DNA from 2 places in the Priestia sp. FW507-14D1A genome. Region 1 is predicted to be linked to the other one. Evidence: a T-box and tRNA genes for the amino acid it is inferred to sense, from the RefSeq annotation. Region 1 holds a T-box; the other holds one or more tRNA genes.
The links. A T-box is a leader RNA that pairs with one kind of tRNA and senses whether it is charged. The one in region 1 lies ahead of trpS (tryptophan--tRNA ligase), so its partner is inferred to be a tRNA-Trp.

Region 1 (15,554 bases):
ATTCTGATCTCCTTTGTTGTGTTTTCCCTGGCAAAAATGATGCCAGGGGACCCTTTTGGGGGAGAAATCAACCCTAGTAATACAGATCCAAAATACATTGAGGAAATGCGTGATAAGCTAGGATATAACGATCCTATCTACGTTCAATATTGGAACTGGGTAAAAGGAGTGGCACAAGGAGATTTAGGAAAGTCAACAACTCATAAGTTACCGACATTAGATATTATTTTAGAGCGTATGCCTAATACTATCTTTTTAGCTTTGACTTCGCTTTTGATTACGTATGTGTTTGCATTTATTTTAGGTATGTATGCAGGAAGAAAACCGTATACCTTAGCAGATAACTTTATTGCAGGATATAATTACTTTGCATTAGCGGTTCCATCGTTTATCGCAGGGATCGTAGGCATTTATTTATTTTCCTTTCAGTTAGGTTGGTTTCCATTTAGCGGTTCTGTTGAAGTAGGATTGAAAGAGGGATCATGGGAATTTATTCAAAGTAGAATTCATCACGTTATATTACCCGCGCTGATTCTTGGCTTGATGTCGACCGCTCAGTATACCCAGTTTTTGCGCAATGATATTATTGAAAACAGTCGCAAAGATTTTGTGCGCACTGCTAGAGCAAAAGGGACAAAAGAATCTAAAATTTATAATGTTCATATCTTACGCAACTCAATGATTCCGCTTATTACGTTTTTAGGGTTTGATCTTGTAACAATCATTAGCGGTTCTATCATTACAGAGACGATCTTTACGTATCCAGGAATCGGAAAATTGTTCGTTGACTCTGTAGCAACTCGTGACTACTCAGTTATGATGTCGCTTACAATGTTGTTTTCAATTTTAACACTGGTTGGGAATCTGGTTGCTGATTTGTTATACGGCGTAGCAGATCCGCGTATTCGTTTGGATTAGGAGGAGAAAGTATGGAAATTGTAACGAAAAAAGATGTACAGCCAGAAGTGAATATGAAAGCTCCTAAAAACCTTTCTCCATGGGCGATTGCGCGAAAGAAGTTTGTTAAAAATAAACTGGCCATGATAAGTTTAGCTTTTATGATTGTGATTACGCTTCTTGCCATTTTTGCACCGCTGCTTACAAAAGCAGATATTACACGTATCGACTATATGGCGATGAATGCAGCGCCTTCTAGTGAGCATTGGTTTGGAACGGATACAAATGGGCGAGACGTATTTGCACGTACATTGTATGGAGGAAGAACTTCGTTACTGATTGGAGTTGCTTGTACAACGCTCGTTATTTTAATCGGAACTTTTATTGGTTCGATTGCGGGTTATTACGGGGGCAAGGTGGATCAATTCTTAATGCGTTTTACAGACTTTGTATTAAACTTTCCGCTAATTGTTTTCGTTGTAGTGTTAAATACAATCCTAATTGGAAAGATCTCAGGCGTTTGGACGCTCATCCTAGTTGTTAGTTTCCTAAGCTGGGGAAGTACGGCCCGGCTGGTTCGAAGCAAAGTCTTGGCTGAAAAAGAAAATGAATATGTGCTTTCAGCTGTTTCCATTGGGTGCAGCCCGTTTAAAATCATCTTTAAACATTTGCTGCCAAATGTGTTTTCAACGATTGTGGTTCAAGCCAGTTTGCAGATGGCGATCCTTATTGTGTTTGAGTCAGCGATTAGCTTTATCGGTTTTGGCGTGCCGGCTGATACGCCAAGCTGGGGGAATATGCTGACAGAAGCAAGGGAATCAGATGTGCTGCAGAATAAGCCTTGGATGTGGGTTCCGCCAGGTTTAGCTATTACATTTACAATCCTAGCTATCAACTTCATTGGTGAAGGATTAAAAGATGCTTTGAATCCCAAATCTCTTCGTTAAAAATCTATCACAAAAGTGTGATAGATTTTTTTAGGTTTGTCAGACCTCCTGACAAACCTATTACTATAGAAGAAACTCGGATTTTTTTCTGCTTATAGGGGTCGATATAGCTCATGAAGCCTTTAGCAATCATTAGCACTGGCGTTATATCTGTGCTTTGAAATAAGTGCATTTGAACAATAGCCAAAAACGAAGGTATTTTACAATTAATTTTTAGAAAAATAACATCATTTGGAATAAAAATTCCTTTCTCTGCCTATACTGATGGATAACAAACAGATAGTAAGTGAGGGGTAAATTATGCTATATCTTCATGATGTATGGGTTAATTGGTTTGAAGGCGAAGAAAACGGTTATAATGTGTGTCATTTCCATGAGTGGAGAAAAGACGATTGTGTAGAACTGCTCGATCAAGCACCGTTATTAAAAGTAAATCCGATTTTATTTCATTACATTGAAAATGATCTTTCCGAGCTACCTCAACAACTACTACAAGATGTCTATCAGAAAGCATACATTCGGAAAAATCATGAACGCACGCAGGTTGAATATTGTTTTATCGTTACAGATGGAACGAATATTTTAGCAATTGATACGATGGGATATCATATTCCAATTCGAAAAAGCCGCTTAATTCCAAGACAGGAACAGTTAGTCTATGAGATGATTGCGGATCAAGAAGAGCTAGAATATAAGTTCAGTGAAGACGAGCTGAATAAAAAAGAGCATCATATTCTTTCACCGTCTCCTGAAACGATGAGAGGACTAACACGTAAAGAACGTCAGCTAAAACAGCTGTTATTTATGGCACTTGATCAGCTACATACAACAAAAAATACAGCTCAAATCCGCTACTGGTACACGGAGTGGAATCCAACGAAGTACGAAGACATTCAAGAGATGCCGTTTCAAGACGTGTGGAGTCAGCTATACGATGAAACGAAGTCAGGGTGGTCACCGAAGCATAAATTATTATGCGAGCGCTTAGTAAAAGGACAACCTTTCTTTGAAAAACTTTGGGAAATTGAACAAGAGCCAAAAGTTAATTAAAAAAAACGACTGCATAGCAGTCGTTTTTTTTAACGTTTACGGCCAATTCCCATTGCGTTTCGCATTTTGCGAAGCATTTTATTAGCCGTTGCATTTGCTTTATCGGCACCTTGATCTAAAATATCATCTAGCTCGCTAGAATCAACTAATTCATAATATCTTTTTTGAATTGGAGCAAGTGCTTCAGCTACCACTTTGGCTGTGTCAGCTTTAAAGTCACCATAACCTTTGCCTTCGTACATCGCTTCAATGTCTTCGATCGATTTATTGGCTAGGATTGAATAAATACTTAATAAGTTTGAAATACCTGGCTTATTTTCTTTATCGTAGCGAACAATACCTTCTGAATCCGTTACGGCACTTTTGATTTTCTTTTCAATTGTTTTAGCGTCATCCAAAAGCGTAATGAAAGCTTTTTGGTTTGGATCGGACTTGCTCATTTTTTTCGTAGGATCTTGAAGAGACATGACGCGTGCGCCCACTTTTGGAATACGTACTTCAGGAATAGTGAAAATATCATTGTATTTTTTGTTAAAGCGCTCAGCTAGGTCACGCGTTAATTCTAAATGCTGCTTTTGATCTTCACCAACTGGAACCAAATCGGTGTTGTATAAAAGAATATCAGCGGCCATTAATGGAGGATAAGTTAGTAATCCTGCTGATACTGCTTCTTTTCCAGCAGATTTATCTTTAAACTGAGTCATGCGTTCAAGTTCACCGATATACGCTACGCACTGTAACATCCATCCCGCTTCTGTGTGGGCAGGCACTTCCGATTGAATAAATAAAGTCGATTTCGCTGGATCAATTCCTACCGCTACATACAGAGCAGCAAGGCTGCGAATGTTTTTACGAAGTGCTAAACGATCTTGAGGCGTTGTAATTGCATGCTGATCTACAATACAAAAATGACAGTTATAGTCATGTTGAAGTTCAACAAATTGCTTCATCGCTCCAATGTAGTTACCTAAAGTGATTGTACCGCTTGGTTGAATACCTGAAAAAATTGTTTTCATCAAATCTTCCTTTCATCTGCACATATATGATGCTAATTTACGGATACAACATAAAAAGGCCCATCCACTCCTAGCATAAGCTAGGGGCGAATGGACCGCGTTGCCACCCTAATTAGCACACATAATTGTGAACTATCTTTATTCATGTAACGTTGAGGTCAACGTTCAAGCTTTGCACTTGAAAGCTCCAAAGTCCATTCTGCAGGTTTCAATGTTTGTTCTCACCAGCCACAAACTCTCTAAAAATGAAAATTCTGCATACTACTCTTTTTCACAGCTTTAATTATATAGTTATTCGTTATTATAACGCGAAAAAGCAGGAATTTAAACATCTTATCGCTAAAAAGTTTTATAAGACAATTTACTGGAATTTTTCAGCGGCAAAAAAAGACAAGAACCTTTTAATTAAAGCATTTCTTGATGAAAAATTGGTGGAGGATTTGGTAAAAATCTTTTATTTAGTATTTCTAATAACTTTGTAATACTCTTGTAATACCTATACTACAAAAAAGATTTTAGAAGTCTGACAAGTAGGCACAATCCTTATAAGATAAGGTTTTTTCCCTCATGACAAAAAAATACCATTAAATAATAGTATTGCAATAAATTTTTAAAATATTTATAATAGGCGTAACAAACATATTTTTTACAAAGGTATTACAATTTCTTAATTTTTCAGAAAACACAAAATAGACAATGTTTTGTTTCAATTAGCGAATTTTGTAATGAATGAGTCTTCTACATATTAAGCGCATACATTGGATTTACAGCATGTAAACAATTGATGACAGTTTCATAGAGTAGAAGAATAATTTTGCAGTGAGGTCTTTAATGCTCTACTATGTGAAAAAATAACTGATTATTTTGTATTGAAAGAGGATTAAGAAATTAGTGCATATCAAAAAAATATGGTTGCCACACAAACAAAATTTAATAGGGGGTAACACGCAATGAAGAAAAGGTTGTCGATTCTTTTCAGTTTGCTGCTTGTAATGAGCTTGTTTTTAGCTGCATGTGGATTTAACAAAGAATCTGGTGGCAGTGAAAATGCTAGCAGTGATGGCGGCGACAAGAAAAAAGAGCAAGAGCTTCGCGTAAACATTAAAACTGAGCCTTTTTCACTAAACCCAGGCTTAGCTAATGATTCAACGTCATCAAACGTATTATTACAAACATTTGAAGGTTTAACTCGTATCGGTAAAGATGGAAAACCTGAAAATGCAATGGCGAAAGATGTGAAGGTCAGCGATGATCAAACGAAATATACGTTTACGATTCGCGACGATGCAAAATGGTCAAATGGTGACCCTGTCACAGCAAAAGATTTCGAATATGCATGGAAATGGGCGTTAGATCCTAAAAACGAATCTCAATATGCATATCAATTATACTATGTTAAAAATGCACAAGCTGCTAATGAAGGAAAAGGTTCATTAGATGATGTTGCGGTTAAAGCAACAGATGATAAAACGCTTGAAGTAACATTAGAAAATCCAACGCCATATTTCTTAGAATTAACAGCTTTCTATACGTACTTCCCAGTGAATACGAAAATTGCTGAATCAAATGAAAAATGGTACACAAATGCAGGCGAAAACTATACGTCAAACGGTCCTTTCAAGCTTAAAACTTGGAAACATAATGACAAAATCGAGTTAGTTCCTAATGAAAACTATTGGGATAAAGATGCTGTAAAACTTAAAAAAGTTGAAATGTACATGATCAATGATAACAACACTGAACTTTCAATGTTCAAAAACGGTGAAGTAGACTGGGCGGGTATGCCTACTGGTCAATTACCAGCTGATGCACTTCCTGAATTAAAGAAAGACGGTTCATTAAACATTCAAGAGATTGCAGGTACTTACTGGTACAAGTTTAATACAGAACAAAAACCTTTAGATAACGTGAACATTCGTAAAGCATTAGCTTATGCAATTGATCGTAAAGGTATTACAGAACAAATTACAAAAGACGGTTCAGTTCCAGCGATGGCGGCTGTACCACCAACAATGTTTGAAGACAACAAAAAAGGTTACTTCAAAGACAATGATGTGAAAAAAGCAAAAGAATATTTAGAAAAAGGCTTGAAAGAAATGGGCCTTAAAGACGCTTCAGAACTACCAGCAATTAAGGTTTCATACAACACGGATGAAAAACATGCAAAAATTGCACAAGCTGTTCAAGATATGTGGAAGAAAAACCTTGGTATTAAAGTACAGTTAGACAACTCTGAGTGGGCTGTTTACATTGAAAAATTACACCAAGGAGATTATCAAGTTGGACGTATGGGCTGGTTAGGAGATTTTAACGATCCAATCAACTTCTTAGAATTGTTCCGTGATAAAAAAGGCGGAAACAATGATACAAACTGGGAAAACCCAGAATATAAAAAGTTATTAATTGACTCTCAAAAAGAAACAGATCCTAAAAAACGTCTGGAAATGTTGAAAAAAGCAGAAGGTATCTTCATGGATGAAATGCCAGTGGCACCAATCTACTTCTATACAAACGCTTGGGTACAAGATAAGCAGCTGAAAGATGTTGTGATGTCTGGACTTGGAGACATTCAGATTAAATGGGCTCATTTTGAGTAAGTAACATCAATTATGACAAAGGGTATATGGGGCCTGGTGCTCCATATACTTTTCTTTCTTGTGCGCGAATTTTGTAAAAATATGGAGGTGTGTCAGGGTGTTCAAATATATAGGAAAACGACTTATTTATATGTTTCTATCATTATGGCTGATCGTAACAGCGACCTTTTTCTTAATGCGTGCTGTTCCAGGAGGTCCATTCACATCAGAAAAGCAGCTTCCCCCTGAAATTCAAAAAAATCTAAATCAGTATTACGGTCTAGACCAGCCTTGGTACCATCAGTACTTTGATTATTTAACATCAATTTTAAAGTGGGATTTTGGTCCATCTTTCAAATATAAAGGCCAAACGGTAAATGATTTGATTAACGGCGGATTCCCTGTTTCATTCATGCTAGGGATGGAAGCTATTTTAATAGCGATTGCTATTGGTGTAGTACTTGGTGTTATTGCTGCTTTAAAACATAATAAGTGGCAAGATTACACGGCGATGGTTATTGCAGTTCTAGGAATCTCAGTTCCGAGTTTTATCATGGCAGCGGTATTACAATACGTTTTAGCTATGAAACTACAAATTTTTCCGGTTGCACGCTGGGAATCTTGGGCACACACGGTGTTACCAGCTCTTGCGCTTGCTTCAACCCCTATGGCGTTTATCGCACGATTAACTCGTTCGAGTATGCTTGAAGTATTAAGCAATGATTATATTCGTACAGCGAAAGCAAAAGGTTTAAGCAGAGGCGTTATTACAGTTAAACACGCCATGAGAAATGCGATGCTTCCAGTTGTATCCTATATGGGACCTTTAGTAGCAGGGATTTTAACGGGTAGCTTTGTTATTGAAAAGATATTTGGTATCCCGGGATTAGGTTCACACTTTGTACTCAGTATCTCAAACCGAGATTATACAACGATTATGGGCGTAACGGTATTCTACAGTATTTTACTACTTTTTTGTATCTTGCTTGTAGATATTGCATACGGCTTCATTGACCCTCGAATTAAACTTACAGGTGCTAAGAAAGGAGAGTAACTATGCAGCAACTTCCGAAAATTCCTAAAGAAATGTTTGAAACAGCAGGGATTGACCGCGCTCAGGCAGAAAAGATTGAAAAACCGAGTCTTTCATTCTGGCAAGATGTTTTTATTCGTTTTCGCAAAAATAAGCTTGCTATGTTTGGTGTAGTACTAATGGTTCTCCTTGTTTTTATGGCTATATTTGGTCCATTGATGGTGAAATATGATTATGCAACCAATGATTTACTGAATGCTAATCAGGCTCCATCTTCTGAGCACTGGTTCGGTACAGATGAATTAGGGCGTGATGTTTTTGCTCGTACGTGGGAAGGCGCTCGTATTTCATTATTTATCGGATTAGCAGCAGCTTTAATTGATTTATTCATCGGCGTAGTTTGGGGAAGCATCTCTGGATACCGCGGCGGCCGTACGGATGAAACAATGATGCGTGTTGCGGATATCTTATATGGTGTTCCTTACCTTTTACTGGTTATTATTTTAATGGTTATGCTTGGCCAAGGGTTAGGCACGATGATTTTGGCGATGACTATTACCGGCTGGATTAACATGGCCCGTATTGTACGTGGACAAGTATTGCAGTTGAAAAATCAAGAGTACGTAATGGCTTCACAAACATTAGGAGCAACAACAAAACGTATTTTATTTAAACATCTTATTCCTAACGCAACAGGTCCAATTTTAGTAACAATGACACTAACGATTCCTTCAGCAATCTTTACAGAAGCATTTTTAAGCTACTTGGGACTAGGCGTTCCGGCACCGCTTGCAAGCTGGGGAACAATGGCTTCAGAAGGCTTACCTGCTTTGGAATACTATCCTTGGCGCTTATTTTTCCCAGGTTTGTTTATCTGTTTAACAATCTTAGCGTTCAACGTAATTGGTGATGGATTACGAGATGCGTTAGATCCAAAACTACGTAAGTAAGGAAGTGGACTCATATGTCACGTTTATTAGAAGTAAAAAATTTAGCTGTATCATTTAAAACATATGGCGGAGAAGTTCAAGCTGTTCGCGGCGTTAACTTCCACTTAAATAAAGGTGAAACTTTAGCAATTGTTGGTGAGTCAGGATCTGGTAAAAGTGTAACTTCACAAACGATCATGCGCCTTATTCCGATGCCTCCTGGCCGAATCAAAAGCGGTGAAATGCTGTTTGACGGTATTGATTTAGCTAAGAAAACGGATAAAGAAATGGAAGCTATTCGCGGTAAAGATATCGGTATGATCTTCCAAGATCCGATGACTTCCTTGAATCCAACGATGAAAGTTGGGGCTCAAATTGGTGAAGTCGTAATCAAGCATTCCAAAGTATCTAAAGCAGAAGCAAAAAAACGGGCAGTCGAGTTATTAACGCTTGTAGGAATTCCTTTTCCAGAACAGCGTGTGAATCAATATCCGCATGAATTTAGCGGCGGGATGAGACAGCGTGTTGTTATTGCAATGGCTCTTGCTTCTAATCCGAAACTCTTGATCGCTGATGAACCAACAACGGCGCTTGATGTAACAATTCAAGCTCAAATTTTAGAGTTGATGAAAGACATTCAGAAAAAAACGGATACATCTATTATCTTTATTACCCATGATCTTGGTGTAGTAGCAAATGTAGCAGATCGAGTAGCCGTTATGTACGCTGGTCAAATTGTTGAAACCGGCACAGTGGACGAAGTGTTTTACGATCCAAAACATCCGTATACGTGGGGACTGCTAGCTTCTATGCCAAGCTTAGATAACGAGGCAGAAGAAGAGCTTGCTGCTATTCCTGGAACGCCGCCAGATTTAACGAATCCTCCAAAGGGAGATGCATTTGCAGCGCGAAATCCATACGCAATGAAAATTGACTTTGAGCAAGAACCTCCAATGTTCAAAATATCTGATACGCACTATGCGAAAACATGGCTGTTGCATCCCGATGCACCAAAAGTAGAGCCGCCTGCTTCAGTTCAGCGCCGCATGCGTAAAGTTGATAATGTATACAGCACACCTGTACTCGTAGCGAAGGATGGTGAATAATATGACAGATAAATTATTAGAGATTAAAGGCTTAAAGCAACATTTTTTCACAAGTAAAGGAACAATTAAAGCAGTTGATGGTCTGACGTTTGACATCTTCCGCGGAGAAACATTAGGGCTTGTAGGTGAATCTGGTTGCGGAAAGTCAACGACAGGCAGAACGATTATTCGTTTATACGACGCTACTAGCGGTGAGGTGCTATTTAATGGCGAAAATGTACATGGTCGCAAATCCCGCTCAGAGCTTAAAAAATTCAATCGTAAAATGCAAATGATTTTCCAAGATCCATATGCGTCGCTTAACCCTCGTATGACCGTAGCAGATATCATAGCAGAAGGCATTGACATTCACGGTTTAGCTAAGACTAAAAAAGAGCGTATGGCAAAGGTTCACGAGCTTCTTGAAACAGTCGGGCTTAACAAAGAACATGCCAATCGCTATCCACATGAGTTTAGTGGCGGTCAGCGTCAGCGTATCGGTATCGCAAGAGCACTGGCAGTAGAACCAGATTTTATCATCGCAGATGAACCAATCTCAGCTTTGGACGTATCTATACAAGCTCAAGTTGTTAACTTAATGAAAAAGTTACAGCGTGAACGTGGACTAACATATTTATTTATCGCCCATGATTTGTCAATGGTAAAATACATCAGTGACCGCATCGGCGTTATGTACAGAGGTAAGATTGTAGAGCTTGCACCAAGTGATGAACTTTATCGAAACCCTGTTCATCCATATACAAAAGCGTTGCTTTCAGCTATTCCGCTTCCCGATCCTGACAGTGAAAAAACACGTCAGCGCAAAATTTATGATCCAAGTATCCATGACTATAACGGTGAAGAACCGGAGCTTAGAGAAGTATCTCCAGGTCACTACGTGTCTTGTTCTCAAGCAGAGTTTGCCACATATACAACATAACAAAAACGATCTCACAACGAGGTCGTTTTTTATTTAGTTATCAAAGAACACTAAGCTTCAAGTTGCAAAAAACATGTAAGAACAAGTAACATTAGCGCTTTACAGGTATTATACAGTAAAGGATTGAGAAATACTATTAAAAATTTTCAGAATTTTATATTTAAGACAAAATATCTACGTATAAACCTTATAACTAAAGGAATATAAGTGGTTAATAATGTTATGTGTTGAATAATAATTCAAAAAATATAAAAAGAAGGTAGACATGCGTCTACCTTCTTTTTATAAATCTGCTAAGATATCGCCGTCTTTACGATTCTTATCAATTTTTAGCACTTGATCTGCTGGCTGATAGGACGCACCGTATATTTCTTTGTCTTTGTACGTATGAATTAACTCGTACGTTTTTTTCATTTTATTTAAAATGCTTTCCTCTGTTTCAGAGGTAGGAGACCAATATAGAATTTCCATTTGGTTAATTTCATTTGTAGCTAATGACCGACGATTATAGCCAATTGTTTGAGCATGCTTAAAGTCTGCACGTTTATAAAAGTGCAGTCGTTTTGCTGAGTCTGAATCTTTATAGTCTACAGGCTCTACTTCTAAGATAATTGGTTTGTTGTGCTGTTTTAACTCATCAATTAATTTACCGCCAAGCCCTTGACCTCGAGCGTCTTTTGAAACAAAGAGGTAATCGATAAAGATAAATTGGTTTGTTTCCACGTACATTAATACGTGATGAGGTCCTTCATTTTTATGATAAATATCGCTGCGTTCTTGTAAAAGCGTTTCGATATGCTTCTTTGATTTCATTTCTTCAATGGGAAAATATTGACTTAATTTTTCATACCAATTCATAGCACCCTCCTACTGATCTTTTCACGATGATGTTCATAATAGTGTTTAAACAGTTATCTTATCTTTACCCTTTTTAGGGAAAAGTAAGCATCTATAATTGAAAATATAGAAGAATAATCGATTGATTATTCTTAATAATTAGATAATTATAGTAGAATAAGAACATATAATGTAAAAAATGGTTTTTTATTATATTTCTATCGTAAGTTTATTTGTGAAAATCACAAAAAACTATCGCATTTTTTGTGATTTTTGATAAAATGAACAAAGTGAAGTTTTTTTAATATTGTATTTTATAGATGTGATAGCGATAAAAGTGCAGGTGTGAAACTTGTAATATTAGATTTTTAATACATACACCGTCTGAAATTATTTAGCTGAAAAATAAGTTAATACTATACACGTAGCCGCTATCGCTATTAAATGAAATGGATATGTTAGGAGAGAGAATTATGCAAGGGAACACGCAAGAAAAAGAATTAAGCCGTGGACTTGAGGAAAGACATATTAGCTTAATGTCTTTAGGTGCAGCTATCGGAGTTGGATTGTTTTTAGGTTCTGCATCCGCTATTCGGTTAGCGGGTCCTGGTATTCTTATCATGTATGGAATCAGTGGTCTTGTTATGTTTTTTATTATGAGAGCGCTAGGTGAAATGGCAGTGCAAAATCCAGTAGCCGGTTCTTTTAGTAAGTATGCTAACGATTATTTAGGGCCACTTGCTGGTTATTTAACAGGCTGGAACTACTGGTTTATGTGGATTATTACATGTATGGCTGAAATTACAGCTGTTGGAGTATATATGGAGTTTTGGTTCCCGGGTGTACCTCAGTGGATATGGGCACTTGCAGCACTCATTATCATGACAGGGGTTAACTTTTTAGCTGTAAAAGCATATGGCGAACTAGAGTTTTGGTTTTCTCTTATTAAAGTGGTAACGATTATCCTTATGATTGTGCTGGGACTAGGCATGATTATCTTTGGAATTGGAAATGGCGGCATTGCAACAGGAATCAGTAATTTATGGAGTCACGGGGGCTTTTTCCCGAATGGTATGAAAGGTGTTCTTTTATCACTTCAAATGGTTATGTTTGCTTACCTTGGTATTGAAATGATTGGGGTAACAGCAGGAGAAGTGAAAAATCCGGAAAAGACATTAACAAAAGCAATTGATAATGTACTGTGGAGAATTTTGATTTTTTACATCGGAGCTTTGTTTGTTATTATGTCTATTTATCCTTGGCCAGAGATCGGAACGCAAGGAAGTCCATTTGTTTTAACATTTGATAAAGCTGGAATTCCCGCTGCAGCAGGGATTATAAACTTTGTAGTGTTAACAGCGGCTTTATCTTCTTGTAACAGTGGAATTTTTAGTACAGGCCGTATGTTATTTAATTTAGCTCAGCATGGGGAAGCTCCAAAACGCTATGCCAACTTAACAAAAGGCGGCGTGCCTGGTGCAGCAGTTATCGCTTCAGCTGTTGTACTGCTAATCGGAGTTGGCTTAAACTATGTTGTTCCTGATAAGGTGTTCACCTGGGTGACGAGTATTGCCACTATTGGAGCAATTTGGACATGGGGAATTATTTTACTTTCTCAAATTCGCTTCCGCAAGGGATTAAGCGATCACCAAGTAAGTGATTTAAAATATAAGCTTCCGTTTTTCCCGTATACGTCATATCTCTCTCTTGCTTTCTTAGCGGGAGTAGTAGTGGTGATGGGTTTTTCCTCTGATACAAGAATAGCCCTTATTGTAGGTCCGGTATGGTTTGTTTTATTGGTTGTTGTCTACTATTCAAAAGGTTTTCATAAAAGATAAAAAATAAAGCGCGGACAAAAGTAATTTCGTTGAAGGAAGATCCGAACGAGTTGAATTCTTGATTAAGAATCCAACTCGTTCGGATTTTTTTATGGTGATGGTGAACGTAGGTTTACTGTATGTAGGGCTTCAAGCTGTTAATTGGAGGGTAAGGTGAAGACTCCTCCCGGGAAAAGCGAGACCCTGCAGGAGCGGAAGCAACGATGAGGCTCGCCGGCCGCTCGCGGAAAGCGAAGTCTTGTACGGAAATCCACAGCGGTGTAACAAGCGTGATTCATACGAACTCATATATCCCATTTGTTCATCTTTAGATTGATGTAGTTGTGTTCCAGCCGCATTTTTTTCCAAAAGAAAATGAAGGATTTATTATTTCACTTTTTGCTTTAGTGTGCTAATATATTATATTGTTAAACAAATGAAGAGATGAATGAAGAAACAAATAATTATTACGTGTTAATAGATTAGCATCGAGCTTTCTATCTCAAAAGTTTAAGCGTTTAGAAAGCAAAAGGAGACACAGCAAATGAAAGATAAAAAATGGGGACTTTGGTTTTTAACAGCCTTTGTAGTTGGTAATATGGTAGGCGGCGGAGTATTTATGCTTCCTTCTAATTTAGCAAACGTATCAAGTCCAGTCGGTTCAACACTTGCTTGGATTGCAACAGGTCTTGGCGTATTCATGATTGCTCTTGTATTCGGGAACTTAGTCATGAGAAAGCCCGAATTAAAAGGAGGGCCTCAAAGTTATGCAGCGAATCTTTTTTCGTCGCCTAAAGCAGGTAAAGTAGCAGGGTATAGCATGGCTTGGGGCTACTGGGCAGCCAACTGGGCTGCAACAGCATCTGTCATCATATCGTTTGCGGGATATTTAACAACGTTCTTTCCAGTAATGGAGAGTAAGGATATTTTATTTTCAGTTGGAGATTTTCAATTAGAAGCTGGAAAATTCATTACGTTTTTAGTATGTTCTATTGTCCTATGGGGAATTCAAGCTATTTTGCAGCGAGATATCAATAGCGCCGGTAATATTAACTTTATCACAACGGCAGCTAAAATTATTGGATTCGGTTTATTTATTGTCGTGGCGCTATCGCTATTTAGCGCATCCAACCTGGTCAGTACAGAATTTGTTAATTCAAAGGGTATAAATGTAGGATTGGGAAGTCAGGTCAATGGGGCAGCCATTGCTACGCTGTGGGCGTTTATCGGAATTGAATCGGCTGTACTGTTATCTAACCGTGCAAAATCACAAAAAGTAGTCAAGAAAGCAACACTGCTTGGATTATTGATCTCAATGGTTATCTATGTGGGGATTACGCTTCTAGCTATGGGGATTCTTTCAACAGCTCAGCTTCAGCAGTCTCAAAAACCTTTGGTAGATACGTTAGAAATGGTGATTGGACATAAAGGTGCTTACGTAATGGCCATTTTAGCACTTATTTCTTTATTAGGTTCTACGGTTGGATGGATTGTTGTTAGTGCAGAAGTTCCTTATCAAGCAGCAAAATCAGGGTTGTTTCCACAGTGGTTTGCTAAAACAAATCAGAACAATAGTCCAGCCCGCTCACTAACATTAACAAATGGCTTAACACAGTTGTTTTTGTTTGCGACTATTTCAGGTACAGTTTCGCAAGCCTATAATTTCGCTATTGTTGTAGCTACTCTCGCTTATTTAGTTCCTTATTTCGTGACGACAGTTTATCAATTAAAGCTTATTGTGACGGGTGAGACGTACGACACGATTAAAGGATCGCGAGTAAAAGACGGAATCATTGCCTCGTTAGCACTTATTTATTCACTTTGGGTGATTAAGACAGGTACAGCTGATTTAAAAACATTTTTCTTAGGTATTGGCTTATTTGTAATCGGGCTGTTACTGTATCCTATCTTAATGAGACGAGGAAAAAGAAGCACATCAGCTATTAAATAAATAAGAGGTTATCTCAAAAGCTTTGCAGAAAAGTCAGTTCTTCTGCAAGGCTTTTTTAGTGACTGAAAAATTTGAAGAATTTGTAAAAGAAAAAAATAATAAAAAAATGAAACTAATCTACAGGTTTATTCGTAATAGTAGTGTGGTAAATAAATAATGAAGAAAATCGGCAATGAAAATAATGACAGTGAAGGAACGAACTAATGCACTAGTCCACTTCAAAAAGTATATCATTCCGATGAAGTTTATAGTATAATGCAAATAGATATTATTTTTTAAAAGTAATTATAAAGTAGTATCGATTTTCATTATCAGTCATTAAATATTTACACTCGTTGAAGTTTGTATAAAACAACATGATTTACAGTTCATGTTTTAAATGTTATGACCGATTATGATAGAAGGAGTGAAGGAGTAAATGGTTACATTATATACATCACCAAGTTGTACATCTTGTCGTAAAGCGAAAGCTTGGT
Region 2 (15,554 bases), on a different contig from region 1:
TAGTCCGAGTCTTGCTCCGAACACAACCACAAGCATAAAAATAATGTGAATAGCAATCAGCGGAGTTTCCATCATAATATGTGTATTTAAAAAACTCCCCACGTAGTATACAATGCGGCTGCATGTTATGACAGTAGACGTGACAAATAAACAAGATACACCTTTTCCTAGATATTTTCCAAACACTGCTTCATTGATTTCTATCAGATTTTTATCTTTAAATAACAGTCCGAGAGCTATATATACTTTCACTAATACAAATCCGCATACTACTCCAAGGATAGCTGGAATCCAAGCGGTTTGTTTAGAATCTACAGTCATAGCTGCTGGAGCAATAACAATTGTGCTTCCAATTGTATAAAGCATAACGAGCATGCGAAATTGAATCGTTGAAATTTTAACTACAGGTTTCACTGTATTCACTTCCTCGTCTTAACGTCTTAAGATAATAAATGAAGTAAAAATATGCTGATTGGCTTGAAGATAGCAGCTGATAAATCAGAAGGATTTGGAACATTTAAACCAAGTGCTTTACAGATGCTTACGACCATTCCGATTGCAAGAACTGTATAGAATAGCCAAAGTTCTTTCTTCGCCTTTTTTTGCCGTAGTTTAGGTACTTCAAACTAAATGACGAGCGTGCAAACAATAAGTAACCCCAATACCCCTAGCATACACTAGCTCCTATACATGAATAATTAGTGTTATATTTTCCTGAAAAATAATTACTTATACTGAAGGTGCATTCTTTACTAAAGGTTTGTGAGTTGCTATCCATTGCTAGAACGCCGCTTTTTGTTTTGAATAAACCCTGCAATTAAAAGGAAAAGTGGATATAAGATGCCTACAAGTAAGCTGTAGGGAATCCACGTTTTTGTATCCCAATCCTTTTGATAAGAAACGCTTGGATACACAATAAGGGAAAGGGTAATCATGATGAGTGCGACTGGAAAAGAAAATAGTTTGTAGTCCTTTATATGAAATACATTGGCAAACCCCAAAAGAGTAGCGTAAAAGTAAATGCAAAGTTTAAAAAAGAGAGTAATAAACCACAAAATAGCAATGACTACTTCAATTCCTTGAAGAAAGTTTCCTACATCAATTCTTCTTCCTAATTCATAGCTTGGAAACATGGTGATTTGGGAGTAATAAGGACCAAGTACTAGAATTCCGAGTAAGATTAACGTAACCATCACTAGTCCACCGGCTATATTACCTATATAAAAGGATTGAGTTGCCTTTTTTGTGTCTGGTGTATGAGAAGGAAAAATCATAAGCAGAATGGTATAAGTCAAAGAACTCATGCTTAAAAACGTTAAAACAGCACGAATAAAAGCTTTTGGATGGATTTCGAACACCGGCTGAATATGCTCTATTTTAATTTGAGGGATCATAGACAAAATAAGAAGTCCGAATAATCCGACAAACCAAGGAAATAAAATCTCGGCACTTCGTGCAATAACTTCTATTCCTAGGCGTACTCCTACGATGACCACACCCATAAATGCAATGTGGATGGCTGTAAGCGGCGTGTAGGGAAGAATTTGTGTAGTGAGAAAATTTCCTACATAGTAAAGAACTTGACTGCTGATAAATAAATTGGATAACACAAAAACAGCAGAAACGATCTTTCCAAATAGTTTGCCTAAAATTTTTTCGTTCATTTCCATCAGCGTAAGCGTTGGAAACATTTTTCCTAGTGAGGTAAAAAGCAAAACTAAGCCAATTCCTAATGCTACACCAAAGAGTGCGGCAATCCAGGCATCTTGATGAGCATCAGCTGTAATAGCGGCAGGTACAACAATAATTGTGCTTCCGATGCTATACAAAGTTACTAATTTGCGAAACTGCGCAGCTGAAATATTGATTTCATTAAGCAAAATGAGCACATCCTTTTGCCATATACACTAATTAAGTGATCCAACGGAATAATAAGTGACTTAAAGGTTGAAACATTACTTCTACCCAATCAGAAGGGTTGGGTAGAGGCAGCCGAAAGATTTTTGCAAGAGCGATTATGATGCTGATTGTCATGAACACAATAAAAATGTTCCGTTCCTTTTTATGAGAGTGTTGAGGTAATCTTTTTATTTCCATCCATATAATCCCTGCACAAATGATCAAAAAGGAAAGAAACAAGTGCATGCAGTCAACCCCAATACATTTTTTCGTTCAGATAAGCTATTCGTATGATGTCCGCTAAAGAAAGTGATTATACATTTTTGTAAAATATAGAAAGCATTTCAGGAGATAGAAGATATTTTCTAGGGCTCTTAAATGATTGAGGGATTTGTTATGAGGAATATTCACTTAGCTTTAACCTATTGAAGCGTCGTATGAATAAGTAGAAAAATGCCACACTAAAGAGTGAACAAATGGAAAGGAGCACTATGATGAAAAAATTCCCATACAATAAAGATAAACAACAATCGTTTCAAGCAGCACAGCAGGGGCATAAAGAAGCAGTAGATGCATATGAACAGGCAAATGAAGCTAAAAATGATGCATCGTACGGACATGAAGCGAAGCAAGCGATAGGTGAAGTGAATGAAGCCTCTCAGCAAATTGAGAATGCGCTTGAAAATGCTTCTGAAACACAGCGTCAGCGTTTAACAGAGTTTCAGCAAGATATAGAAGATATGGAGAACGACCTTAATCAGTAAAAGAGCCGCTGTTTTACTTAGGCAGTTTCACAATAGAGAGTATAAATTGTAAAAGCAGAAGGTAATGAACTTCTGCTTTTTTTATTGGTAGTGTAAACGTAGGTTTCGTGTATATAATTGCTTCTAGCTGTTGTTTGGAGGGAAAGGCGAAGACTGGCACGGAAATCAACAGTGGTGTAACAAATAATCCATCATTCCATTCTTATTTTAAAAGGTATAGAAGTTAAAAAAGTAAGAATCCTAATAAAAACAGAACAATAAGAATGGAAAGGGATTGTGACAGGAAATATGCTAATAAACATACTAATAATGATTGTCGTATTGTACTTCATATATGTATTCGTAACTGCAGTGGTACTGTTTTATGTCCCTTTACACAAGGGAAAAGACTTAAAAGTAATGAATACTGAGAATTTTTACGGGAAGAAAGAATCTACAGACCGAGTTATGCTTTTGGAAAACGGCTATTTTTCAGGGCTTGTTCGAATGCAGATGATTCAAGAAGCGAGGCATACAATTGATATTGCGTACTTTTCCATCGGTAAAGGTCGTTCTTCGGATTTACTTATGGGCGCTTTATTCGAAGCTGCGGATCGAGGTATACGTATTCGCGTGCTGTTAGACGGGATCTCTCATGGGCTAAAAGGCAAGAGGAAAAATGTTCTTTATGCTCTAGCTTTCCACAATAATATAGAATTAAAGTACTATGAGCCCTTCACTATTTTTAAACCTTGGACATGGCATAATCGTCTTCACGATAAAATAATAGTAGTCGATGGCCAATTAGGTATTATTGGAGGACGAAACATTGGAGATAAATACTTGGCCAGTCAACCAAATAAAAATTTTGTCTATGACCGTGATGTGCTGATTTATAACACAAAGCAAGAAAGTCATAGTGTCATTCTCTCAATGGAGAAGTATGTAGAGAAATTATGGAATCATCCGTATACACGAAAAGCTTTTCCAAAGCTCAAGAAAACTAAACAATTTCGCGGTCTTTCAGGAAAGAAATTGTTGATAGATCAATACGAAGAGGCCAAAAAAGCAAACGAACCTTTTGTCCATCCTTATATTGTATGGAGAGAAGCAACGATCCCTACAAGAAAGATTTCTTTTATTACAAATCCTATTCAACGAATAAATAAAAGCCCTTTTATATGGAAAACGTTTATTAAGCTTTCCCAGCAAGCTGAAAAATCCATTGTTGTTCAAAGCCCTTATATCGTACCAACAAAAGAGATGGAACAGTATATAGATAAGCGAGTAAAACCAAAAGTGCAAAGAATTATTTTAACTAATTCTATTACATCCACTCCAAATGCTATGGCTTTTTCTGCATACTTGGGAGTAAAGAATCGCGTTCTAAAAGCTGGTTCGAAGCTTTATGAATATCAAAAGCCTTATTCAATTCACGGGAAATCTGTTGTTTACGATCAGCGTTTAAGTGCAGTTGGTTCTTTTAACTTAGATTCGCGCTCTGCATTTTTAAATACTGAATCCATGGTTATGATAGATAGTGAAGAATTTGCAGCCCAGTTAACAGGAGCTATTGAAGCTAAAATTTCTCACAGTATGCTTGTGGGAGATGAGGGAGAACCTGTGGATGTTAATACGGATTCTCAAAAAAACGTGCCTCCTGTAAAATCTGCACTCCTACATATTCTTTCGGTCTTTACACGATTTTGGAGACATTTTGTATAGTACTTTGTTACAGCAGAGTCTCTAAAAACAAATAGCGGAGATTAAAGAGGACTGCAGCTGGTGAAGGGAATGTGTAAAAAGCTGTGATATGCCTCACAGTTTTTTGAAAACCGCTAGTACTAGTTATGATTCATCAAAAGATCTATTGACGAAATTCCATATATGTTTTATTATGATGTAGCGTCGTTAATAAACGAGATTCTTTTGAAGAGGTCATTTCTAGGGGCATAGTTTAAAGGTAGAACTACGGTCTCCAAAACCGTCAGTGTGGGTTCAATTCCTACTGCCCCTGCCATTTTGGAGTTATCTTTTAATTCACACGCGGGTGTGGCGGAATTGGCAGACGCGCTAGACTTAGGATCTAGTGTCTTATGACGTGGGGGTTCAAGTCCCTTCACCCGCATCTTTACTTTCATATACGCGCGGAAGTAGTTCAGTGGTAGAACACCACCTTGCCAAGGTGGGGGTCGCGAGTTCGAACCTCGTCTTCCGCTTCTTTTCAAAAGCAGTTTGCATGTGCAAACTGCTTTTTTGTTGTAGAAATAAAGAGTTTTATTATGCTGTTTGTAATCAGAAATATTTTATTAAAGCAGTACTGCTTATACGTGTTGCTTTCGTGAATATACACATAATATTGGGGTTACATTAAAAGCTAATGAACGATACGTGAAGACATCTAATATGGTTTTTAAGATAGGGGAGAGTCCTATGGAATCTAGTTGGTTTTCGATTATACCGTTTTTAATTGTTATTCCCATAGCTATTTTCACGAAACAAGTGCTGCCAGGGTTGTTTTTAGGCTTATTAGTAGGTGCTTATTTAATTGATCATTCGATTATCGGAGGTGTTGAAAAGCTACTTCACTATGTTGTACAAGCTCTTAGAAATAAAAGTAATATAGAAATCGTCGTCTTTTTATACGCGTTTTCAGGGCTTATCGGAATGATTAAGATGGCTGGAGGAGTTAAGGGGTTTGTGGAAACAGCTGCAGAAAGAATTGATACAAGAAAAAAAGCCCTTATTTTAACCTATGTTTCAACCATTGGAACATTCAGTGCTCCCACATTTCGTTTTGTGACGATCGCACCCATCATGAGAGCGCTGCTGAAAAAAGTGAAAATGACGACAGCAGAGCTAGGGTTTGTTATTGAAACAACTGCTACTCCTGTTATCGTCTTAATTCCTGTGGCAACGGCATTTGTAGGGTATATGGTCTCAATCATTCAAATGGCAATTGATCATCAAGGCATAAAACAAGACGCTTATTCTTTGTTCATTCAAAGCATTCCTTATAACTTCTTTTCGATTGTGATTATTCTAGTAGGGATTTATTTCAGTTTTTTTCATCATTCAACATCTACGGCTCCTATGAAGCTGGAGGAAGAAGACGAAAAAGATTGGCATGATTGTCATCCTTGCGTGTCGAAGGATTTGCCTTCTAAGCCTTGGAATCTGTTAGTACCTTTACTTGTTGTGATTTCACTTACTTTACTTTTAACATGGTGGAGCGGGCATCATAAGAGCCACAGCTTTTTTGAAGCATTTATTAAAGCAGACGTGCTAGAAGCGATGGTAGTAGCTTTAATTATCACTACGTTAATTACCCTCATTTTTTTCTTGTTTCAGCGCTTTACATTACAGAATTTGCTTAATGGTTTTATCACAGGAGGCAATGACTTAATGTCCGTTATTCTGCTGTTATCGGTAGTATGGGGATTATCCGCTGTTACAGAAGACTTAGGTTTTTCAAATTTTGTGACGGCACATTCTAAGTGGATTCCTCAAATGTTTGTCACTCCTTTTATGTTTGTGTTTGGAGCTGCTATTTCTTACTTTATCGGGTCTGCTTGGGGGACATGGGGGATTTTAATGCCGCTTGGCGTATCGCTTGCAAGTTCTGCAGATCTTTCTTTGCCATTAATTATCGGTGCGGTGTTTGCGAGCGGTTCCTTTGGAGCATTTTCTTCACCTTTAAGCGACGATACGAATACCATCGCCAAAATATTAGATTTATCTGTTATTGAATATGCCAAATATAAATTAAAGCCAGCTTTAATTGCAGCGGGAATAACAGTTGCTTTCTATCTTGTTGTATCTTTCTTGTTTTAAATGAGGGAGTAGCTATCTATTCTTCACTTTTCATTTTTTTTAGCTTAACGTATGCATACAGCCCTAGTGATAGGCACACTAGCATGATACAAGTAAGCGGAAATAAGATTGTATTAACAAAATGATCATAAAACCATATATACACGAACATCACCTCGATAATTTTAATGCCATTTTTCTATTTATTAGAGATATATACTATCTGTGCTGCTTCTTCCTATTTTTCAAAAAGGCGATAATCAAAAGCAGTATAGGTATGATAGAAAATAGCGGCATATGTAAAAGAAATCTCGCTACGTGCAGCCCTTCATAAAGGTGTTCTTGAAAATTACTAGCGATTGTAATCGACAGAAATAACACAATGATGCCTAAAGGATATGCTAGACGGGAAGGCGATTTAATTTTAAATAAAGTAGCTGTACTTATTATAGAAGCATAAAACAAGATGCTAACTTTAAAATAAATCCCAATAACCATAGCGAACATAAAAAATACATCTAGACGCTCTAAAAAATCAGCTACTTGGATCGTTTGGACAGTACTCAGAAGAGGGAACTGTGATCTTGTCGTCAAATCAACTCCAAGCACGCTAATGTTAATGATCATCGTAATAATTAGGTTAATTCCGCTTAATCCCGTTGCGCATATCATGGTGACACTCGCTTTTTTGGGATTGCTCAAATAAGGAAGAAGCATGGTAAATACAATAGCTTCCGTGAAAGGAAAATACAGCGTTTCGGTTAAAGCAACTTTTGCAACGGGCAGTACTCCTTCTTTTAATACCGGCTGTAAGTTCTTAAAATCAATTAGTCCTGAGCTAATAATTAAGATGAAGCCTGCCACAGCCAGAAAGTACATAAAAATAAACAGAAGCTCTCCTGACCGGGCTATCGCTTCAATTCCTTTTCGGGTAATATAGATAATGACCAGCATTAATAAGGCATTGGCAATAAATAAAGGCGTATCGGGATAAGCAAAAGTAAGAAGCATCTCTCCGAAATCTCTTAGAACTCGTGATGCATCGTATAAAAAATAAACGATATATACGAATGCAAGAAGCGTTCCCAGTGCCTTACCTAAAATTTTCTGCATATATTCTGTGGGCAGGAGGTCCGGATAGTAGGAATAGAGCTTGTGATAAACTAAAAAGAAGAAAAAACTGCACAGCATTCCAATTAAAATAGCTAGCCATGCATCTTGCTTTGCTCTCATTGCAAGAGGAACTAATAAAGCACTTCCCAGCTCGAATAAAACCATGAGAATAAATAACTGAGTGGCGCTAATTTTTGCTTTTTCCATATAGCCAGAACCTCCTTACCTCATTGTTGTTTTTCTTTTACGCTAGAGAGAAACGATTTATTGCGCAGACCTGTTCGGCGAATGTAAGCTTCTACTTTAACGTCTACATCTAATTTTGGAAAATAAACGTCATCCCATTCTGATTTGAGTTTTTCCCACTGATTAGGCCGCGTGCGTGCTAGTGCTTCTCCAAATCCAAAGATGTCAACTTTGTCTGTCTGAGCTTGTTTAATAGCTGTTTGTAATTCTTTTTTTATTTCTTTACCTGCAGCTTTTTCCATTTTTTTGATTGCAGCAGGTTGACGTGTATCAACAGGGACCTCCACTTCTCCAAGATCGCCTTCTACGCGAGTGTGAACGGACGCATAAGGTTTTCCTTTTACCATTTTTACAGATACATCCGTTTTTTGACGAACTGTTTGATAGGCAAGCGCTTCTTTTTTTCCTTTCCAGTCTACATTAATGTCGGTTCCTTGTATTTTATCAAGAATCCAAACGCTGCCTCTGGCTGGACTATTGTACAGCCAGTCGATTAACTTTCCATTTTTAAAAACAGCAATGCCAGAAGCACGAAGGGTAGCTTCTGGTGCGCTTTGCTGGAGGTTATCTAATTTTTCTGCTTGTTGAGGATTTCCAACTAAACGAAAACCCGAGACTAGTGCTTCTCCTCCAGGAGATTCGAGAGATCTCATCACTTCTTGAAAGGAAACCTTTAGATTTTCTCCCCATTTTCTTTGAGTGAACTCCAGCGTTTTCATAATTTTGTTTGCTGGAATTTTATCGACAGGCGTTAGTGCTTTTACCAAATCAGCAGCACTTGACTGGTTGGCGATTACTAAGGAAGTCGTAATTCGAAACTCAGGATCGCGATCAATAGAATCAATGAGAATGTTAATTCCTTCTTCACGCGCTAATTTTTCTCCGATCACGACTAAGTTGGTATGGGCATAATAAAGTCTTCGGGAAATTCTAGCTGAAGCGCGTCTGCTTGCTTCAACTAAATTATCACCGGAAGCAGCATAGATCGTAACAGGCGGACTTTGGGTACCGCCGCCCCCTTGTAAGCCAGCTACATTTCCCGGGTTAATAATTTGAAAGGTAAGCTCATACCGCCCATCTTTCGTTTTATCAATGCCCATTGCCGATACAAATGCAAGATCCGTTAACTCTTTTTTACTCCAGCAGCTAGTAAGCAATACCATCATTATGGTCATTACCAGTAAAAATAAACTTTTACGTTTCATTTCGATCATCTTCTTCCATTTCCTGGTTAATCATACCTCTTGAAGAAGGAGGCTCAGGCTTTTGATGTTTGCTTTGACGAACTTTGTTATCACTAATTAATTTAGGTCTTCTTCTCATCGTCCACCATGGCAACCGTATCAAAGTATCTTCATTGCTTGCAGGAATAAACGGTGCTAATGGCGTCATATAAGGAACACCAAATGAACGTAAGCTGCACAGATGTCCAACTCCCACTAAAAGAATAAGAATAATACCATAGAAACCGAATGTAGCCGCTCCTAATATAAATAAAAAACGAATTAAACGCGCTGAAATAGCCATATCGAAAGACGGCGTTGCAAAGCTAGCAATGGCTGTAATCGATACAATAATAACCATAGCTGGTGAGACAATCCCCGCTTGAACCGCTGCTTGCCCAATAACAAGAGCTCCGACGATCGATACGGCAGAGCCGATAGCTTTTGGTAAACGAATCCCCGCTTCACGCAAAATTTCAAAGGTGACTTCCATAAAAAAAGCTTCCACAAACGCGGGAAATGGAACGGATTCTCGCTGTGCAGCAAGAGCTACAATAAGCGTTGTGGGTACCATCTCTTGATGAAATGTCGTAACCGCCACATACGTAGCAGGAGCGATAAGTGAAATCATAAACATAAACACCCGCAAAAGACGAATGGACGTCGCAATATCAAAGCGTGCGTAGTAATCTTCAGCCGATTGGAAAAATTGAATGAACAACGCGGGAGCAATAAGGACAAAAGGAGTTCCGTCCACAAAAATAGCAATTCTTCCTTCCAAAAGGTTACCTGCCACCACGTCGGGTCTTTCTGTATTGTAAATAGTTGGAAAAGGAGTGACCGTTTGATCTTCAATTAGCTGCTCAACATAACCTGATTCCAAAATACTATCAATATCAATGTTTTTTAATCGCTTTCGAATTTCTTTTACAACTTTATCGTTTGCGATGCCATGAATATACATAACAGTGACATCCGTTTTAGTTACTCGGCCAATCTTCATCGACTCTAGCCATAAGTCAGGTGTTTTAATAATTCGGCGCACCATGGCTAAGTTTGTGCCGATAGACTCAGTAAAGGCACCTTTTGGTCCCCGAACTACCATTTCTGTAGTAGATTCTGCAATGGCACGCTTTTCACCGCCTTGTGTACTCACGCTGAGTACGCGGTTTATGCCATCGACAATAAGAAGGCTGTCTCCTGACATCAAAGAAGACAGTAAATCATCCCAGTTGTCTGCAAACGATACGTTGCCGATTGTGACGATGTCTTCGGAGATTAACTCTAATGCATTTTGATCGTTTAGGTCATTTTTTTGATTATCTTTCATAAGAGACTGCAGTAAGTAATCTTGAATAGCCTGATTATCTACAATCCCTTCTATATAGACGATAGCAGCAGCCAAGCTGTTATTGACACCTAGTTTAAAATGACGAATCACAATATCTGAGCTGTTTCCAGTTTTCTCTTTAATGAGGGTAAGGTTCTCAGACAGCAGATTCTTAAGAGAAGAAGCTGTTTGTTCGCTGCTTGTTTGATCTGCCTGAGGGGGAAGCTTATTTTTAGACTTTTGGTTTTTAAAGAATGAAGGCATAAATGAAAGCACCCTTACTATAGTTTTTATTAATTTGACCAAAAACCGTATAATTATGTAATTTTTAACAAAATATCTTTTGCATGATGGTAAATAAAAATGACGAACCTATGAGGTAAGTAATGATTAGGTGAGGAGTAGACATATGAAAATTATTGGAGTTAGCTTACTGCTATTTGGATCTGTGATCGCTCTTTCTGTAGGAATTGATCTTTTTCAAGGAACGAACATACTGCAGGCGCTATACAATGCGTTAAGCCCGTTTCGTGTAATGGAAGTGGCCGAATTATTTGTCCTTTTTTCTCTTTTATTTTTCTTTTTCGCAGAGTCACTTTATCTTGTTTTAAAGAAGCGTCAGCAAAAGCAATAGTAACTTGTGGTGCAAAGAGGTTTTTATATCTTCACTATCGAAACAAGCGTATAGAAAGATAGCTTTGAGATAGGGGAGAACTACATGAACATTGAGACTGACAGATTACTAATACGCAAATTTAAATATGAAGATTGGCAAGATGTCTACGCATATACATCTGATGCTAATGTCATGAAGTACATACCAGAAGGTGTTTTTAGTAAGGATGATGCGAAGAAATTTGTAAATGAAAATATGAAAGAAAATGTTAAAAATTTTCCAGTTGTCTTAAAAAACGAAAAAATTTTAATTGGTCATCTCGTCTTTTTTAACTATTTTGGGGACCATACTTATGAAATTGGCTGGGTATTTAATTCTCTCTATCATCAGAAAGGATATGCGTCAGAAGCGGCAAAAGCAATCGTGGACTACGCCTTTAATACAATGAACCTGCATCGGATTATTGCTACTTGTCAACCTGAGAATACGTCTTCTTATCGTGTTATGGAGAAGATCGGGATGAGAAGAGAAGGGTATTTTAAAAAATGTATTCCAACTGAAAAAGGATGGTGGGATGAATATTATTATGCAATTTTAAAGGAAGAGTGGAAATGAGCTTTACTTTTGCGGAATTACGTTTTCCGAGTTGTAAAGACGAAAACAAGCCCAATTTTTAAAAAATGAGCAGAAAAGCAAACCAAAACGTCTAGGCAGACATACAATAAGCTATCCATGAGAAACACCCCATGTTTGAACCTTCTTTGTTTTAGCAACAGAAAATCACGTTGAAAGGGAGTGCTTGTATGTCTAATGCTGGATGTGGATTCGGTTCTGGTTTCGCTTTATTAGTTGTATTATTTATTCTATTAGTAATTATCGGATGTAGTTGTTATAGCGGTGGTTACGGTGGCGGCTACGGCTGCTAATTATATCACTGAATAGCCTAAAGGATACCCTTTAGGCTTTTTTTGTGTTCATTATAAAATGCTGGAAAAATAAAATGCTGGAAAAGATGATTAATCGGTAGGCTCAGTATCAACATGTGATTCAATTTTTTTCTCTTTCAACAATCGGTCATCAGAAGCCCAAGGGACTCGGCGAGGCTTATATTCAATCGCATCAGTAGAATACACGGCCACACTTATGACTCCCCCTTGTACCTGCGCTCGAATCAACAAAGGATCACTATACGTATTTTTAAAATGAAAGTCAGGTCCATACCAGCTGACGGTAGCGTCTCGTCCAGGAGGTACGTAGGAAACACTGCGACTGTGTGAGTAACGCTGTGTAATCGTTACGCCAGCGTTATCGACGGCGTTAAATAAAGTAGAAGAAACTTGGCAAATTCCTCCTCCAACTCCTTCAGAATACTCTCCTTTTACAATGATTGGCGCACGCATATACCCTTTTGCTGCCGTTCTTTTTCCGACGGTTTGATTAAAAGAGAAAACTTCCCCAGGAAATATGACGCTGCTGTCTAGTGATTCAGCCGCAAGAGAAATATTGTGAGAACGATTTTTATTGTGAGGGTTAAATACCGTATGATAATGACCGATTTGCTTAATTCGAATCGTTGCAAGCAGTTCTTTATCTACGCGAGGCGGAACAGGAAGCGTCGGGATTTCTAATGTTGACGTACCGCCGTTAAAAAAATAAGTATAAAATTTCTCCGCAAAATCTTTATGATATAGTTTGACACCCGCTTGCTCAGGAACAATTTGTCCGCTTTTATCAATGCGGGCATTTATGGGCTCTCTATATGTTTTTTTATCCAATTCTTTTAGAAGAAGATTGTATCGATCATGATCAACCATAGGGACAGGAAGAAGAGGTACGGCCACTTTGTCCCGTTCAATCCGTTCAATTGGTTTACCGTCATGAGTAATAGATAGGTGGTCTTGTGTAGAAAGAGGTTGAATGAGCATTAAAAGTCCAACCATCCAAGTGAAATTCATATCATATACCTCGCTTTCACCTGTTAGTATGAATAAAATGAACCGTTTAATGTATAGGATTCACAAGCTCTTTTTTGTATTATTTTCCATGAGGCGAGCGTGTAAAAATTTCTATTTATAATTGTATGTGTACTTTCGCATATTACATAGAGAAACTACAGGGTAATGAGGGTAGACAATGACAAAATTAATGATTTTAGTCTTTATGCTTATTAGTTTTTTTGTGCATCCCCAAAAGATGAAAGCAGAAGAAAACCTTACGTACTTTCCGGTAAGTGACACAGGAAAAGTATTAAAGTGGAAACGTGTAGAAAGCTTACTGCCGAAGGGGAAAAAGTTTAAAGTGATCGATGTAGAAACCGGTTTTTACTTTTACGTGCAGCGAAGAGCAGGCTCACATCATGCAGATGTTCAGCCGCTTACACGTCAAGATACGAAAGTAATGAAGCACTTATATAATGGGAAATGGAGCTGGAACCGAAGAGCTGTTCTTATTCCGTTTAAAGGTCAAATGCTTGCAGCTTCCATGAACGGAATGCCTCACGGAGCCGGTGCGCTTGACAATGGATTCCCCGGTCATTTTTGTATTCACTTTGCAGGAAGTACGACTCACAAGTCTCAAAATGTGGATCCAGGTCATCAGTTAATGGTATTAAAAGCAGGAGGAAAGCTTGATGAATATGCATTAAAAGCTGAGCCGGCAGAAGTCGTAAATATGTTTTTAACAGGATTAAAGCAAGATGATGATGCTTTGATGCAGCCGATTTTGCGCGTGAAGCAAGAGCATAAGCTATGGACAAAACTGCATAGTATCTCCACTATTTATTATAAAACGGACGTATTTCATGCAAAAAAGTATAAAACAAAAGAGAAAATCGCCGTAGATTGCCTTATTTATTACGAAGATAAAGGGGTTCAAAAGACCACGATGGTTTTTACTTTAAAGAGAAATCCGTTAACAAACGGGTGGGAAATTTCTTCACTTACATTGTAAGTACTGATTAATGCTTAAAAACACATCTGACAGAAAACAGATGTGTTTTTAAGCATTTGTTTAGCACTTTAGTCCTTCGCAATGTTATAGTGTAAAAACGTGCTTACATACGATAGAAAAGAATAAAAAAGGGTATAAGTAATAATATTACTCTTTCTGCAAAGAACTCTACAGCACGAAAGGAGAGGGTGTTTATTTTTTCATATTGGTTCAGCCGCTTAGTTGCTGCAGACCCTGGACGAAAAAGATTCAAAACGGCTTCCAAAGCTACGATTAGCGTCATTACAGCGGTCGTTATTATGCTGATCGTATTAAAAGCAGCGGGAAGCTCACAAATTACCGCTGCTATTTTAGCAGGCGTAATCGGCCTGATGGGTATATTAGTCGTGAATGATGAAACAACAAAAGCAAAAAAAGTGACAACAGGCTTAGTAGCGCTTTCTAGCGCCGTTTCTCTCGGAATTGGCTCGTTTTTATCACGATATGGACAAGCAGAAAATATTTTTCTTGTTCTGTTGGTGTTTTTGTCTTTTTATTTACAGAGATTTGGTATTCGCTATTTTTCCCTGTCGATGGTGGCCTTTATGTCGTTTTATTTTGCTTCTATTTTACACGTCACATTTTCTCAGCTGCCGTGGCTGTTAGCTGGCGTTATAGTAGGAGCATGCTGTGCATTTATTTATAATTTTGTTATCTTTAAAGACCGGCCTGCCAACGTGCTGAGGTCTTCAATGAAATCATTTCATATTCAAGTGAATTTGGTGCTTGATTTAATTATTGAGTTAATTCAAAAGAAACAAATTGAACCGGCTCAAATCAAACAATATAACCGTAATATTAAAAAACTAGCGGAGTATGCCCGTGTAGCATCAGAAGAGCTTGGAAATACAGATCCCCACGACATTTGGCCTGGCGTAACAGCTGAACAGATGCGCCTTTATGTATTTGATACAGTTATGCTGCTCCAGACATATTCCCCGGCGATTCGAAAGCTCAGTGAACTAAAGGCATTTAATCATTTTGATATTCAGCAGCTGCTGTTAAAACTAGTGGAATCGATTCGCGAAGCAGAGGTATTAAATGAAAATCCTACTCATTCCTTAACGGATGCAGCTCAGCATCTGCAAGAGCTGCGCCAAAAATTAAGTGAACTCGAACCTCAAGATAAAAGGTATAAAGAGTGGCTGTACTTAATCCGCCGTATCGAAACGATATCAAATCACGTGATTGATGAAGCCTATGAGCTGCAGCAGGCAATTGTGAAACAAGAAAAACAGCCTCAAAAAGAAGCGGAAGAAAAAGAAGACGAAGAGGATAATGATGAGGAAAAAGGATTAAAGCCATCTACGAAAAAGTCTATTCAAGCGGTCATCACTGCTGTTGCGACATTAATATTTGGCTCTTTTTTATCTCCATCGCATCAATATTGGGCGCTGTTAGCAGGCTATTTAGTGCTTCTTGGTACAGAAACGATAGGAAGTACGTTTGTAAAAGCCGTGCAGCGAAGCGTAGGAACGCTTTTAGGGGCAGCTGTTGGCTTTGTTGTCGCAAGCTTTGTCTCACCCGGGATACTTGAAATAACGCTGCTTTTTATCTGCGTGTTTATGGCTTTTTATTTCTTT

Region 2: it encodes a tRNA-Trp, which carries the amino acid that the T-box ahead of trpS (tryptophan--tRNA ligase) is inferred to sense. The anticodon was not compared.

What each region holds. Positions count from the first base shown of each region.
Region 1 covers NZ_JBYSWQ010000002.1:935,848-951,401, reverse strand. Annotated here, with positions in the region: gene opp4B (oligopeptide ABC transporter permease) at 1-918, shown strand, start outside; gene opp4C (oligopeptide ABC transporter permease) at 930-1,844, shown strand; gene AC3WJG_RS13180 (YjbA family protein) at 2,145-2,894, shown strand; gene trpS (tryptophan--tRNA ligase) at 2,924-3,913, opposite strand; T-box leader at 3,990-4,194, opposite strand; gene AC3WJG_RS13170 (peptide ABC transporter substrate-binding protein) at 4,861-6,507, shown strand; gene AC3WJG_RS13165 (ABC transporter permease) at 6,605-7,540, shown strand; gene AC3WJG_RS13160 (ABC transporter permease) at 7,543-8,469, shown strand; gene AC3WJG_RS13155 (ABC transporter ATP-binding protein) at 8,484-9,554, shown strand; gene AC3WJG_RS13150 (ABC transporter ATP-binding protein) at 9,556-10,473, shown strand; gene AC3WJG_RS13145 (GNAT family N-acetyltransferase) at 10,756-11,331, opposite strand; gene AC3WJG_RS13140 (amino acid permease) at 11,784-13,148, shown strand; gene AC3WJG_RS13135 (amino acid permease) at 13,672-15,078, shown strand; gene spxA (transcriptional regulator SpxA) at 15,497-15,554, shown strand, end outside.
Region 2 covers NZ_JBYSWQ010000005.1:239,259-254,812, forward strand. Annotated here, with positions in the region: gene AC3WJG_RS18805 (GerAB/ArcD/ProY family transporter) at 1-414, opposite strand, end outside; gene AC3WJG_RS18810 (GerAB/ArcD/ProY family transporter) at 771-1,889, opposite strand; gene AC3WJG_RS18815 (hypothetical protein) at 2,394-2,663, shown strand; gene AC3WJG_RS18820 (phospholipase D-like domain-containing protein) at 2,973-4,367, shown strand; tRNA gene AC3WJG_RS18825 (tRNA-Trp) at 4,589-4,662, shown strand; tRNA gene AC3WJG_RS18830 (tRNA-Leu) at 4,689-4,770, shown strand; tRNA gene AC3WJG_RS18835 (tRNA-Gly) at 4,790-4,861, shown strand; gene AC3WJG_RS18840 (Na+/H+ antiporter NhaC family protein) at 5,076-6,476, shown strand; gene AC3WJG_RS18845 (GerAB/ArcD/ProY family transporter) at 6,675-7,775, opposite strand; gene AC3WJG_RS18850 (Ger(x)C family spore germination protein) at 7,796-9,019, opposite strand; gene AC3WJG_RS18855 (spore germination protein) at 9,009-10,631, opposite strand; gene AC3WJG_RS18860 (YczF family membrane protein) at 10,777-11,001, shown strand; gene AC3WJG_RS18865 (GNAT family N-acetyltransferase) at 11,086-11,598, shown strand; gene AC3WJG_RS18870 (YjcZ family sporulation protein) at 11,787-11,909, shown strand; gene AC3WJG_RS18875 (VanW family protein) at 12,000-12,938, opposite strand; gene AC3WJG_RS18880 (hypothetical protein) at 13,117-13,932, shown strand; gene AC3WJG_RS18885 (FUSC family protein) at 14,121-15,554, shown strand, end outside.